Regions from separate parts of the Kitasatospora arboriphila genome, predicted to be linked through region 1. Evidence: riboswitches for the same ligand, from Rfam matches in the RefSeq annotation. Region 1 holds a riboswitch; each other region holds the start of a gene.

Region 1 (3,553 bases):
CCAGCCGAAGAGCACGATCCGGCCGGCGCCATTCGCCTGCGCGAGGCGGACGGCGGCGTCGACGTCCCGCCACTCGGTCTCGCCGAAGTGCCCGAGGCCGTCCGGGGAGGCCGGGGCGCCCGCGTCGCCGCGGTGGGTGACCACCAGCACGGGCAGCCGCAGCGCGTGCAGCAGCGGCAGCACCGGGAGGGCCTGCTGCCGGTCGGCGCCCGGGCCGTGCACCAGGACCGCCCACAGCCCGCGGATGCCCGGCAGGTACCAGGCCGGCATCGGGCCGAGCTCGCCCTCGACGTCGCTCGGGGTGAAGTCCAGGCCGAGCGCGGAGGCCGGGTCGCCGAGGTGCACCCGGGCGGTCACCCGGACCTCCGTCCCGCTGTACAGCGAGCCGGCGCCGGTGGCGAGCAGCCGGCGGGTGACGCTCTGCGGCCCGGTGGCCAGCACGTCGCCGACCACCGCGTGCCCGCCCCCGGCCCACTCCAGGGCGTAGCGGCCGGGGCGCTCGGTCTCCACGCTGCGGGTGAGCATGACGCGGTCCGCGGCCAGCTCCTGCACCCGGATGCCCGGTCCGCCCGCCTGCCCGGCGGCCGCGAAGGCTCCCGCGAACCCGGGCCGGACGGCCCGTTCGGACACCCGGCGGCCGATCAGCAGTGCCGCGGCACCCGTCCCGACGGCGGCGGCCGCGACGATCGCGGCGGTTCCCCAACGCATGGCGCTCCCGGTGTGGCGGCACGGACATGGCGATCCCAGTCCACGCCCCGGCCCGGGAGCGGGCCACCCGGGCGGGTCCGTCCGGGCGGGTCCGTCCGGGCGGGTCAGACCGGCACGTCGGTGCCCCGGCGGGCCAGCAGCTCCCAGAACCGCTCCGCGAGCGGCCGGGCCGGCGGACGGGCGGCGTCCGGCACCGACGAGCCCCAGTGCCCGGGGACGAGGTACTCGTCCTGCAACTCGGCCAGCACCCCGCCCAGCAGGTCGTGCGGGACGGGCACGATCCGGCCCACCTCCCGCAGCTGCGCCTGCCAGCGGCCGTCCACCACCTGGCGCAGCCGCCGGTCCAGGTCGTCCTGACGCCCGGTCACCCGGACCAGCACCCGCAGCGGCAGCCCGAGCACGTGCGCCAGCGCCAGGCCCTGCTCGCCGTCCGCGTCCCAGCGTCCGGTGGCCTCGGCCCTCGCGTAGGTCGCCGCACCCACCCCGATCCGGTGCGCGGCCTGCTCCCGGGTGAGCTCCCGGGCCAGCCGGAAGTCCCGCAGGGTCGCCGGCGCGACGCCCATCAGCTGGGCGGGCGGGCACCACAGCGCCCGGGAGAGCGCGATGAACTCCTCCTCCGACGGGAGGAACTCACCGGCCTCCCAGGCCGCCACGTGCGAGGACAGCAGCCGGACACCGTGCGCGGCCATGGCCTCGGCGACCTGCTCCGGGCTCAGGCCGAGCCCGGCGCGGTGCGCCCGCGCGGCCGGCGGGGAGAACGGCACCGGAGGCGGTGCGGACGGTCTGCGTCGCATGCGACAAGAACGTACGGGCGCCCGCACGGCACCACCCACACGCCGAACGCACGAACCCGGCCCCGGCGGAACCGCCCGGCGCTGGAGGATCGTACGGGGCGGGCGGCGACGGAATCCGGCGACGGAGTGTGACCAAGCCCTCCGGAGGCTTTGTTGACTGGTGGTCGGAGCGCGTGATGGGATCTCGGGGCCATACGGAGGCATGCAGAGGAAGCCGGTGCGAATCCGGCGCGGTCCCGCCACTGTCACCGGGGAGCACGCTCGACCTGCACGGTCACGGCGGTCCGCCACAGGGCCGCTGGAAGGCCCGAGCGCGCGCCGGACCCGGAAGCCAGGAGACTCTCGCCGCCGGTTCGTCGATCCAGGGCGCGGACCCTGAGTGAGGACACGCACGCCATGCAGGCTGCCCAGCGGTCACCGCTGCGCCCCGACCGGGGAGCCGGGCCGTGGCCCGTCTGAGCTCCGCCCCCTACCTGCTGGGCGCCGTGGCCGGCCACCTCGCCGACACCGCCCTCGCCGACCCCCGCCGCGGCCACCCGGTCGCCCTCTTCGGCAGCGCCGCCGGACGCCTGGAGCGCCGGCTCTGGCGCGACCACCGGGGCGCCGGCACCGCCTTCACCGCGCTGAGCGTGGGCGCCGTCGCGGCCGGGGCCGCCCTCGCCGACCACGCGCTGCGGGGCCGTCCCGCGGCCCGCGCCGCGCTCGCCGCGGCCGCCGCCTGGACGGTCCTCGGCGGCACCTCGCTCACCCGGGAGGCCCGCGCGATCGGCCGCTCCCTGGAGGCCGGCGCCCTCGCCGCCGCCCGCGGGCGGCTCCCCCACCTGTGCGGGCGCGACCCGAGCGCCCTGGACGAGCAGCAGATCGCCCGCGCCGTCGTCGAGTCCGTCGCCGAGAACACCGCCGACGCGGTCGTCAACGCCCTCACCTGGGGCGCGCTGGCGGGCACCCCCGGGCTGCTGGCCTTCCGGGCCGTCAACACCCTGGACGCGATGGTGGGCCACCGCTCGCCCCGCCACCTGCGCTTCGGCTGGGCCTCCGCCCGGCTCGACGACGTGGCGGGCTGGCCGGGCGCCCGGCTCACCGCGCTGCTGACCGTCGCCGCCGCGGAGCACCCGCGGGCCGCCTGGAAGGTCTGGCGGCGCGACGGGTCGTCACACCCCAGCCCCAACGCCGGACAGGCCGAGTCGGCCTTCGCCGGCGGCCTCGGCGTCCGCCTCGGCGGCACCCTGCGGTACGGCGAGCGTGTCGAGCACCGCCCCGTCCTCGGCGCCGAACTCCGCCCGGTCGCCGTCGCGGACATCGAACGCGCCTGCCGCCTCTCCCGCCGCGTCGGCATCCTGGCCCTGGCCGTCACCACGGCCGCCCGCGGCCTCACCGGCCTGGCACGGGGACGTCGGGGGCGGGATGCCCGTGAGCCGGGGAGGAAGCGATGACGGCGGTTCGGCGGGTCGCCGGGTGCGCAGGAGGAGTACGGGCCACTCGCGGGCGCACCGGACTGGTCGGCGCCCCCGGGATGCCCACCGTCGCGGCCGGCGTGCCCACTCGCGCCCCGGGAATGCCGGCCGTTGCGGCCGGGACGGCCGTTCTCACCGCCGGCGCCACACGTAAGCAAGGGAGTGTCACGTGACGAAGGCTCTGCTGGTGGCAGGGACGACCTCGGACGCGGGCAAGAGCGTGGTCACGGCGGGGATCTGCCGGTGGCTGGCCCGGCAGGGGGTGCGGGTGGCGCCGTTCAAGGCGCAGAACATGTCGCTGAACTCCTTCGTCACCGCGGACGGCGCCGAGATCGGCCGCGCCCAGGCGATGCAGGCGCAGGCCGCCATGGTGGCGCCGGAGGCGGCGATGAACCCGGTGCTGCTGAAGCCGGGGGCGGACGGCCGCAGCCAGGTGGTGCTGCTCGGCCGGCCGGTCGCCGAGGTCGGGGCGCTGGACTACCGCGAGCGCAAGCCCGTCCTGCTGGAGCGGGCGCTGGAGTGCCTGGCGGACCTGCGCAGCCGGTACGAGGTGGTGGTCTGCGAGGGCGCCGGCTCGCCCGCGGAGATCAACCTGCG
Region 2 (3,553 bases), on a different contig from region 1:
CCTCCGCCGGCCTCTGGTACGCGGTGGCGGCGGGGGTGATCGGGCCGTTCGCGCTCCTCGCCTTCTACCGCGCCCTCGCGCTCGGGCCCATGGGGGTGGTCTCGCCGCTGGCGACCGTCGGCGTCGCGGTGCCGGTCGGGCTCGGGCTGCTGCTCGGGGAGCGCCCGGGCCCGGCGCAGGCCGGCGGCATCGCGGGCGCCGTGCTCGGGGGCGGGCTGGCCGGGCGGGGCGGGCGCGGCGGCGGCACGGTCGGCCTGCGGGTGCTGGTGCTGACGCTGTCGGCGGCCCTCGGCATGGGCACGGTGATGGCCCTGGTCGCCCGGGCCTCCGACGGCGGCGGGCTGCTGCTCGTGCTGTGCGTGCAGCGGCTCTGCAACGTGGCGGTCGGCGGCGGCGTCCTGCTGGCCGGGCGCCGCGGGCGGGAGCCCGGCGCAGCGGGGACGCTGCGGCGGAGCCTGCCCGCGCTGACCGCGGTCGGGGCGGCCGACGTCGCCGCGAACGCCGCCTTCGCCGCCGCCTCGCACCGCGGGTCGGTGGCCGTCGCCGCGGTGCTGGCCTCGCTCTACCCCGTGGTCACCGCGCTGATGGCCCGGGGGCTGCTCAAGGAGCGGCTGCGGCGCGTCCAACTGCTCGGCGCGGGCCTCGCGGTGGCGGGCACGCTGCTGCTGGCGGCGGGCTGACACCCCGTCCGCCGTTCGGGGCGGCCGCCCGCGGGCCACCTCAGCCCGCCCCGCCGGGCGTCCAGCGCTGCTCGACCCGGGCGATCCGCCAGTAGCCGATCGCCGCCGCCCACACCACCACGAACAGGCCGACGATGACGAAGCCGACGTTGTCCAGGCTGAGTCCGGCGATCCAGCCGCTCACCGGGTCACTCAGGCCCAGCTTGTCGTGCAGCACCGCGACGAGCTCGATCGTGCCGATGACGAAGGCCACCGCGATCGACAGGCCGGTGATGGCGAGGTTGTAGAACACCTTGCGGACGGGGTTGGAGAACGCCCACTGGTAGGCGAAGTTCATGAACGTGCCGTCGAGGGTGTCGAACAGGCTCATCCCGGCGGCGAACAGCAGCGGCAGGCAGACGATCGCGTACCAGGGCAGGCCCGCCGCGGCGCCCGAACCGGCCATCACCATCAGCGTCACCTCGGTGGCGGTGTCGAAGCCGAGGCCCAGCACCATGCCGACCGGGAACATCTGGCCGGGGCGGGAGATCGAGCGGGTGGCGCGGCGCAGGACGCGGTTCATCAGCCCGCGCGAGTCGAGCTGCCGTTCGAGCTCCGCCTCGTCGAAGGTGCCGGCCCGCATCGCCCGGAAGACCCGCAGGATGCCGAGCAGGGCCGCCAGGTTGAGCGCGGCGATCAGGTAGAGGAAGGCGCCGGAGGCGGTGGTGCCGATGGTGCCGAGCACCTGGTGGGTGGTCGAGCCGTCGTCCATCAGCACCCCGGCCAGCTGGGCGCCGCCCGCGACCAGGGCGGCCATCAGCACCACCATCGACGAGTGGCCGAGGGCGAACCAGAAGCCCACCGAGACCGGTCTCCGGCCGTCGGCCATCAGCTTGCGGGTGGTGTTGTCGATCACGGCGATGTGGTCGGCGTCGAAGGCGTGCCGCATGCCCAGGGTGTAGGCGGTGATGCCGAGTCCGGCGCCGAAGACCTGGGTGCCGACCTCGTAGCGCTCCGGCACGACCAGCAGGAAGAGCGTGCCGAAGGCGGCCACGTGCATCGCCAGGATGACCGCCAGCAGGCCGGCCGTGCGGAGGGTGTCCTCCCGGCGCCAGCGGAAGGCGGGCAGGCCGGGGGCGGTCGGCGGCGCGGCCGTACCGGTTGCGGGCAGGGTCATCTGCGGTTCACGCTCCAGCACCTCGTGGAATGACGTCGTGAGGTGCCGTGGCCGGTCTCCTGGCTCACGGGGAGGTTCTGACGGTGCCCGTACCCGGCCTTCCCGGGCGCGCCTGCGCCCAGTGACCCGCGAGGGGTACGGATTGACTCCCCGTTCACAGTGGCGAGGGCCGCTCCGGACTCGGACCCTGAGGTCCTGCACCGGTCTTCCCGAACACCACGGCTGCTCCACCGTAGGGGTGACGGACCGACAGCTGCAAGCCTGCACAACCGCGCAGGTGTCGTAGATCACGGCCGGTCGGCCTGCGAGAATGCCGCCATGCACCTCCTCCCCGCCGATCGCGCAGGCCACCGCACCATCGACGGGCACCGGGTCTGCGAGGCGATCGCCGGGATCGGCGACACCGGGCGGGTCCGGGCCTGGGCGGAGGTGTTCGGCCTGCTCGCCGACCCGGGGCGGCTCGCGCTGCTGCTCGCCCTGCACACCACCGGACCGCTGGCCGTCACCGACCTGGCGCTGGCCACCGGGATGCGCGATCCGGCGGTCTCCCAGGCGCTGCGGCTGCTGCGCGCCGCGGGCGTGGTCGAGGGCGAGCGGGACGGCCGGGTGGTGCGCTACCGGCTGACCGACACCGCGGTGGCCGAGGTGCTGGAGCACGGGGTGCTGGGGCGCGCCGACTGAGCGCTCGCTCGGAACGACCGCCCGCACGGCAGGAACCCCTGCACGGTACGGCCCCCTGCACGGTATGAGGGCTTCCTGACGGTTTGTCAGCGGGACGGGGGGTCAGCTTCAGCCAAGTTTTCTTGTCATGTCACCTCGAAGCCGTTCCGGTGGCCCATGCTTCCGGAGGCGGTCCGTCCGGCCCGCCGTCCCCAGGCTCCTGACGAGGAGACACCCGTGAAGCTTCGCCGTACGTTCGCCGTGGGGCTGCTGGCCGCGGCCGCCACCCTGCTCCCCGCGCACCAGTCCGGCGCCGCCACCGGCGGCGGCCTGCCGTTCGGTTCGGCCACCGCCGTCGGGATCCACAACACCTACGACCCGGCCGCCTTCCCCTTCCTCGCGCAGAGCCTGGACACCGGCACCGGCATGATCGAGCTCGACGCGTGGACGGACACCGTCACCAAGGAGTGGAAGGTCAGCCACTCCAACCCGCTCGGCAACGCCAACAACTGCACCGCCGCCACCGGCCCGGCGACGCTGTACAGCGGCGGCACCAACAAGAACCTCGAGTACTGCCTCGACGACCTGCGGATCTGGCTCGCCGCCCACCCGTCGAGCGGCCCGCTCGTCGTCAAGCTGGAGCTCAAGGGCGGGTTCGCCGCCAACCGCGGCATGGGCCCGGCCCAGCTGGACGCCCTGATAGCCGCCCACCTCGGCAGCGCCGTCTTCCGCCCCGCCGACCTGCTCGCCAAGCCCGGCGGCGGCAGCTACCCGAACCTCGACGAGGCCGCGAAGGCCGGCAACTGGCCGACCCGCGACGCCCTCGCCGGCCGGGTCCTGGTGGACGTCATCCCCGGCACCGTCGAGGAGGGCAACCCCTTCGACACCCTGCACACCGACGTCGAGTACAGCCGCTACCTGCGCGACCTCGCGGCGGCCGGCAGGGCCGGCCAGGCCCAGGTCTTCCCGGTGGTGCACGGCGCCGTCTCCGGCGACCCGCGCAACGCCTACGGCGAGGCCAGCATCCGGCCCTGGTTCGTGGTCTTCGACGGCGACG
Region 3 (3,553 bases), on a different contig from region 1:
GGGCAGGACGGCGCCGCGCCAGGGCGTCAGCCGGACCTCGCCGGCGGCCAGCCCGGCGAGCACCCGCCACTGTGCGGCGGTGGCCCGTCCGAAGCGCGTCCCGACCGAGAGGCCGCCGGGCAGCACCCCGAGCGGCGGGTGTCCGCCGGACAGCGGGGGCAGCGGCAGGTCGCCGGGCGGCAGGAGTTCGGGGACCTCGCGCAGGTGCCAGGCCCGGGTGCCGGTGGTGCGCAGCGCGTCGAGGAAGGCCCGGGCGGCGTCCAGGGCGGCGTCCACGGCCTGTGCGGCCGGCACCGCGCGGACGGTCGTCTCGCGGCCGAGCCGCAGCAGGGCGGTGCCGCCGGGCGCTGCGATCAATGTCACATCGGCGTTCAGGGCGGCGACATCGCCGCGGCCGTCGTCCAGGGCGAACAGGAACTTGCCGGAGAGCGCGGCCGCCCAGGGCGCCGCGCAGAGCTTCGCGTCCAGCTCGCGCACCCGGGCAGCGGTGTCGGCGTGCCCCTCGGCGTCGAGGCCGGCGGTCGGCGAGGCGACGATGTTGCGCACCCGCTCGTGGGTGTCGGAGGGCAGCAGGCCGACGGCCCGCAGCCGGTCGGCGAGTTCCGCGCCGCAGGCCGAAGCCAGGCCGCGCAGTTGGACGTTGCCGCGCGAGGTGGTCTCCAGCGCGCCGTCGCCGAGCGCCTCGGCCGCATCGGCCAGCGCCATTGCCTGACGAACCGTCAGCAGTCCGCCGGGCACGCGGATGCGGGCGAGGGCGCCGTCGTCGGCCGTGTGCAGACGAAGGGCCCCCGGACAGGCGTCCGGCCGGCCCCGGTCGGGCACGGCGGAGCCCGCCCCGGCGGGGTCGGGAGTCGGTGGCATGGCGGCGAGCATACAGATTGTCCGACGGGGCGCCCCGTCGTCTGGATCACAGTCCGCGTGCAGTCCCGCGGCCGTCCGCCACCCCGTACGATGCTGCCGGACGGTCCGTGCGGGCCGTCCGACGCCAGCGACGGCAAGCGGAGGAAACCGGTGCAAATCCGGTGCGGTCCCGCCACTGTAACCACGGCTCAGCCGCCGTGGAGCCAGGAACTCCCGCCGTCCTCCACCAGCCCGGGGCGCGGACCCCGAGGAAGGCCCGACCTGTGCGCTGCCGCATGCCCGGCTCCGCCGTCCCGCCCGGACGCGCCGAGCCGCCGCCCGCCGTCCCGGTGACCCCGGCGGCGGTCCGCCGCACCCCTGGGGCGCGTCCTCAACAATCACGGGTGCACCACAAGGGGCACGGGGAACTGCGCAATCCGGGGTGGGTGTCACGACGGCACGGGCCAAGCCGCGGTTTGCACGGTAGCCCGCATCCGGATTGCGCAGTTCCCCGCGCCCCTGGAATGACCACCCGAGCACCCTTGAAGACAGGCCGTCGCACCGCACCCCGCTCCGCCCCGCGCACCGGGCTGCCGTCCACCGCCCCGGTGCGCCGCCGCACGCCGTGGAACACCGACCAGGCCGGGAGGCCCTCCGCATGATCCTGCTGCTGTCGACCTCCGACACCGACCTGCTGAGCGCCCGCGCCTCGCAGGGCCCCGTCCGCTACCGGCTCGGCAACCCGGCCCGGCTGTCCGCCGAGGAGCTGCCCGCCCTGGTCGAGGGCACCGACCTGGTCGTCGTCCGCCTGCTCGGCGGCCGCCGCGCCTGGGAGGACGGCCTGGACGCGCTGCTCGCCGGGCCCCGCCCGGTCGTCGTGCTGACGGGCGAGCAGGCCCCGGACGCCCAGCTGATGGAGCTCTCCACCGTCCCGGCCGGCATCGCCGCCGAGGCGCACGCCTACCTCGCGCACGGCGGCCCGGCCAACCTCGCCGAGCTCGGCGCCTTCCTCTCCGACACCGTGCTGCTCACCGGCCACGGCTTCGCCCCGCCCGCCTCCGCCCCGGCCTGGGGCCCGCTGGAGCGTCAGGCCCGCGCCTCGGACGGCCCGCTGGTCGCCGTGCTCTACTACCGCGCCCACCACATGAGCGGGAACACCGCCTTCGTCGAGACGCTGTGCAGCGCGATCGAGGACGAGGGCGCCCGCGCGCTGCCGCTGTACTGCTCCTCGCTGCGCGGCGCCGAGCCGGAGCTGCTCGCCGAACTCGGCCGGGCCGACGCCATCGTCACCACCGTCCTCGCCGCGGGCGGCACCCGGCCCGCCGACGCGCAGGCCGGCGGCGACGAGGAGGCCTGGGACGCGGGCGCCCTCGCCGCCCTCGACCGGCCGATCCTGCAGGCCCTGTGCCTGACCTGGTCGCGCTCGCAGTGGGAGGAGAGCGACGACGGCCTCTCCCCGCTGGACACCGCCACCCAGGTCGCCGTCCCGGAGTTCGACGGCCGCCTGATCACCGTGCCGTTCTCCTTCAAGGAGCTGGACGAGGACGGCCTGACCGTCTACCGCGCCGACGCCGAGCGCTCCGCCCGGGTCGCCGGCATCGCCGTCCGGCACGCCCGGCTGCGCCACACCCCGGCGGCCGAGCGCCGTCTCGCCCTGGTGCTCTCCGCGTACCCGACCAAGCACGCCCGGGTCGGCAACGCGGTCGGCCTGGACACCCCGGCCAGTGCGGTGCGCCTGCTGCACCGCCTCCGGGAGGAGGGCATGGACCTGGGCACCGACCTGCCGGGCCTGGACACGACCTCCGCCTCCCACGAGGGCGACGAGCTGATCCACGCGCTGATCGCGGCCGGCGGCTACGACCAGGACTGGCTGACCGAGGACCAGCTCGCCCGCAACCCCGTCCGCATCCCGGCCGCCGACTACCGCCGCTGGTACGCCGCCCTGCCGCAGGGCCTGCGCGAGCAGGTCGAGGAGCACTGGGGCCCGGCCCCCGGCGAGCTGTACGTGGACCGTTCGCAGAACCCGGACGGCGACATCGTGCTCGCCGCGATCCGCTCCGGGAACCTGCTCGTCCTCATCCAGCCGCCGCGCGGCTTCGGCGAGAACCCGGTCGCGATCTACCACGACCCGGACCTGCCGCCCAGCCACCACTACCTGGCCGCCTACCGCTGGATCGCCGCCGCGCAGGAGGACGGCGGCTTCGGCGCGCACGCCGTGATCCACCTCGGCAAGCACGGCAACCTGGAGTGGCTGCCCGGCAAGACGGCCGCGCTGTCCGCCGAGTGCGGCCCGGACGCCGTCCTCGGCGACCTGCCGCTGATCTACCCCTTCCTGGTCAACGACCCGGGCGAGGGCACCCAGGCCAAGCGCCGCGCCCACGCCACCCTGGTCGACCACCTCGTCCCGCCGATGGCCCGCGCCGACTCGTACGGCGACATCGCGCGCCTGGAGCAGCTGCTCGACGAGTACTCCACGATCGCCGCGATGGACCCGGCGAAGCTGCCGGCGATCCGCGCCCAGATCTGGACGCTGATCCAGGCCGCCCGGCTCGACCACGACCTCGGCCTGGACGAGCGGCCCGAGGACGACGGCTTCGACGACTTCCTGCTGCACGTCGACGGCTGGCTGTGCGAGGTCAAGGACGCCCAGATCCGCGACGGCCTGCACGTCCTCGGCCAGGCCCCGGCCGGCACCGACCGGGTCAACATCGTG
Region 4 (3,553 bases), on a different contig from region 1:
CCGTCCGTCCCCGATCGGCTGCACCGTCCCCCGGCCGTCCGGGACGGGTCCCCGGAAGGCAGACTGGACGGATGGACGTCGTCATCCGCCGTGCCCGCGAACGGGACCTCGAACCGGCCGGCGAGCTCTCGGTCGAGGTCTACGTCGGTGACGGCTACAGCCTCGCCGAAGGGCCGTACGCCGGGCTCCTCCGCGACACCCGCCGCCGCAGCGAGGAGGCCGAGCTCCTCGTCGCCGTCGACGGCCGGGACGAGCATGTGCTCGGCTGCGTGACCTTCGCGGTCGGCGGTACGGCCTGGGCCGACATCTCGCAGCCGGACGAGGGCGAGATCCGGATGCTGGCGGTCGCCCGGGCCGCCCGCGGCCGCGGAGTCGGCTCGGCCCTCGTCAGGGCCGCGATGGACCGCAGTCGCGAACTCGGCCTGACCGGTATGGCCTTCTCCACCCGCCCGGACATGACGGACGCCCACCGGGTGTACGAACGGCTCGGTTTCCGCCGTGCCCCCGAGCGCGACTGGGCCCCGATGCCCGGCATCGACCTGATGGTCTATGCCCTGACGTTCTGACGTGACTCGCCCCGAACGATTCGTTCGACCGGAGCCCGACCACACCGACACCCGCACCCGCACCCGCACCCGCACCCGCACGTGAACTCGACGAGCCGGGCGGAAGCACCCGCCGGCGACGGTGCCGAGCCGATGCCGATGCCGACGGCATCACCCGACCGAGCCGCCCTCGAACCGCCCCGGAGCCATCGGCGAGTTGCAGAGGCAGGCGGTCAAGGTGAGCCCGACACCGCACCGGAGCCAGGACCGGCGGCACAGCGGCCACCCCACCGCGGCGGAAAGGGACTTGGTCACGGCGGAAAGGGTCTAGCCGCAGAGCCGGCGGTCCTCGCTCCGCGGGATTCGCCGATCCCCTGGGCTCCGGGCCGACCCGTAGAACCGGGCGGCACCCCCGTACCGTCACTCATGACTGCAGATCGTAGGCCATCGGGCCCGCAGACTCCCGCGGCGGTGGCCGTTCCGTGAGCGGAGCGCGGGGGCGACGAGTGGGTCGGGTGTGCCCGAAGTGTGCACGGCCCGTTCGGCGAGGCCGTCGCAGCCACGGACGCGACACGCTGCGTGCACAAGATATGGGGGTACATCAGGGAGACACCACAACATGTATGCTCACTCTCGCTGTCGACGCAGGGGAACCCGGTGCAAGTCCGGGACTGCCCCGCAACGGTGAGCAGGCCCGTGAACGCCCGGGCCCGCGCAGTCCGAGGGCCTGCCGACGGTGTGCCACCGGCTTCCCCGCAGATGCCATGAAGCACAGCTGTACGTCCGGGCCTCGCGGGTGGGCCGGGTGGCGACGCGCACCCCCGACACGGTCGGGCGGTGCCGGTCTCCCCTGCCACGCGCATGCCCGGACGCGCCCCCGGCCCCCGGCCCGGGGGTGTCCGAAGCGTCCGCTGCCGCCACAGGAGAGAGTGCGCCTTGACCGTCGCTGCCTCAGTCACCCTGCCCTCCCAGGGATCCGCCGACAACGACCGGCCCGACCCCGGTGCCGCGCTGCTCCGGCTGCTCACCGACCGCAGCACCGACCTCCCCCAGGTGGACCCCGGCCACGTCGCCGCCGCCGCGCTGCGCGGCCGCCACGCCGGTTCGGACTTCGCCGAGCTCCGCGGGCTGGCCGTGGAGGCCGCCGCGTCGATGATCGCCGAGGACCCGCAGTACTCGAAGCTCGCGGCCCGCCTGTTGGCGCTGGAGATCCGCGACGAGGCGGTCTCCCAGGGCGCGGTCACCTTCGCCGCCTCGATCGCCGTCGGCCACGCCGAGGGCCTGATCGGCGACACCACGGCCGCGTTCGTGGCCAAGCACGCGGCCGCCTTCGACGCGCTGGTCGACCTGCAGGGCGACGACCGCTTCGAGTACTTCGGCCTGCGCACCGTGCAGTCCCGCTACCTGCTGCGCCACCCGATCACCCGCAAGGTGGTCGAGACCCCGCAGTACTTCCTGCTGCGCGTGGCGGCCGGTCTCGCGGTCGGCGACACCGAGAAGTCGGTGGCCGAGGTGGCCGAGCTCTACCGGCTGATGAGCCGTCTGGAGTACCTGACGTCCTCTCCGACGCTGTTCAACTCCGGCACCAAGCACCCCCAGATGTCGTCCTGCTACCTGCTGGACTCGCCGCTGGACAACCTGGACTCGATCTACAACCGCTACGCGCAGATCGCCCGGCTGTCCAAGCACGCCGGCGGCATCGGCCTGTCCTACTCGCGGATCCGCTCCCGCGGCAGCCTGATCCGCGGCACCAACGGCCAGTCGAACGGCATCGTGCCGTTCCTGCGCACCCTGGACTCCTCGGTCGCCGCGGTCAACCAGGGCGGCCGCCGCAAGGGCGCGGCCTGCGTCTACCTGGAGACCTGGCACGCCGACATCGAGGAGTTCCTGGAGCTCCGCGACAACACCGGCGAGGAGGCCCGGCGCACCCACAACCTCAACCTGGCGCACTGGATCCCGGACGAGTTCATGCGCCGGGTGAACGCCAACGAGGACTGGTCGCTGTTCTCCCCCGCCGACGTGCCCGAGCTGGTCGACCTGTGGGGCGCCGACTTCGACGAGGCGTACCGCAAGGCCGAGCAGGCCGGCAAGGCCGTCCGCACCATCCCGGCGCAGACCCTGTACGCCCGGATGATGCGCACCCTGGCGCAGACCGGCAACGGCTGGATGACCTTCAAGGACGCCTCCAACCGGGCCGCCAACCAGACCGCGCTGCCCGGCCGCACCGTGCACTCCTCCAACCTGTGCACGGAGATCCTGGAGGTCACCGACGACTCCGAGACGGCCGTCTGCAACCTCGGCTCGGTGAACCTGGGCGCCCACGTGGCCGCCGGCGCCACCGCCGCCGACCTGCTGAACGCGATGGACTGGGAGCGCCTGGACGCCACCGTCCGCACCGCGGTGACCTTCCTCGACCGGGTCATCGACATCAACTTCTACCCGACCACCGAGGCGGGCACCTCCAACTCCCGCTGGCGGCCGGTCGGCCTCGGCGTGATGGGCCTGCAGGACGTCTTCTTCCAGCTGCGGATCGACTTCGACTCCGCCGAGGCGAAGACCCTCTCCACCCTGATCTCCGAGCGCATCATGCTCACCGCCTACGAGCGCTCCGCGGACCTCGCCGAGCAGTTCGGCCGCCACGAGGCGTACGGCGAGACCCGCGCGGCCCGCGGCGAGCTGCACATCGACCACTTCGGTGCCGCCGCCCCGCAGTGGACGGAGCGCTGGGACGCGCTGCGCGCCCGGATCGCCGAGACCGGCCTGCGCAACTCGCTGCTGCTGGCGATCGCGCCGACCGCCACCATCGCCTCCATCGCCGGCGTGTACGAGTGCATCGAGCCGCAGGTGTCCAACCTGTTCAAGCGCGAGACGCTCTCCGGCGAGTTCCTCCAGGTCAACCCGTACCTGGTGCGCGAGCTCAAGGAGCTCGGCGTCTGGGACCAGCAGACCCGGGACGCGCTGCGCGAGACCAACGGCTCGGTGCAGGACCTCAACTGGCTGCCCGCCGA

The links. A riboswitch is a leader RNA that binds a small molecule or an ion and turns the genes downstream of it on or off. The one in region 1 is predicted to bind cobalamin.
Region 2: linked by a shared signal. The riboswitch ahead of nicT (Nickel transporter NicT) and the one ahead of ABD353_RS03550 (cobalamin biosynthesis protein) in region 1 are both predicted to bind cobalamin.
Region 3: linked by a shared signal. The riboswitch ahead of cobN (cobaltochelatase subunit CobN) and the one ahead of ABD353_RS03550 (cobalamin biosynthesis protein) in region 1 are both predicted to bind cobalamin.
Region 4: linked by a shared signal. The riboswitch ahead of ABD353_RS17070 (ribonucleoside-diphosphate reductase subunit alpha) and the one ahead of ABD353_RS03550 (cobalamin biosynthesis protein) in region 1 are both predicted to bind cobalamin.

What each region holds. Positions count from the first base shown of each region.
Region 1 covers NZ_BAAALD010000004.1:81,520-85,072, forward strand. The annotation lists gene ABD353_RS03540 (alpha/beta hydrolase family protein) at 1-708, opposite strand, end outside; gene ABD353_RS03545 (helix-turn-helix domain-containing protein) at 813-1,502, opposite strand; cobalamin riboswitch at 1,647-1,866, shown strand; gene ABD353_RS03550 (cobalamin biosynthesis protein) at 1,958-2,935, shown strand; gene ABD353_RS03555 (cobyric acid synthase) at 3,126-3,553, shown strand, end outside.
Region 2 covers NZ_BAAALD010000026.1:30,352-33,904, reverse strand. The annotation lists gene ABD353_RS15725 (EamA family transporter) at 1-680, shown strand, start outside; gene nicT (Nickel transporter NicT) at 721-1,836, opposite strand; cobalamin riboswitch at 1,869-2,072, opposite strand; gene ABD353_RS15715 (ArsR/SmtB family transcription factor) at 2,155-2,517, shown strand; gene ABD353_RS15710 (phosphatidylinositol-specific phospholipase C domain-containing protein) at 2,734-3,553, shown strand, end outside.
Region 3 covers NZ_BAAALD010000002.1:3,159-6,711, reverse strand. The annotation lists gene ABD353_RS01175 (cobalamin biosynthesis protein CobG) at 1-873, opposite strand, end outside; cobalamin riboswitch at 946-1,096, shown strand; gene cobN (cobaltochelatase subunit CobN) at 1,499-3,553, shown strand, end outside.
Region 4 covers NZ_BAAALD010000029.1:69,395-72,947, forward strand. The annotation lists gene ABD353_RS17065 (GNAT family N-acetyltransferase) at 72-566, shown strand; cobalamin riboswitch at 1,163-1,294, shown strand; gene ABD353_RS17070 (ribonucleoside-diphosphate reductase subunit alpha) at 1,506-3,553, shown strand, end outside.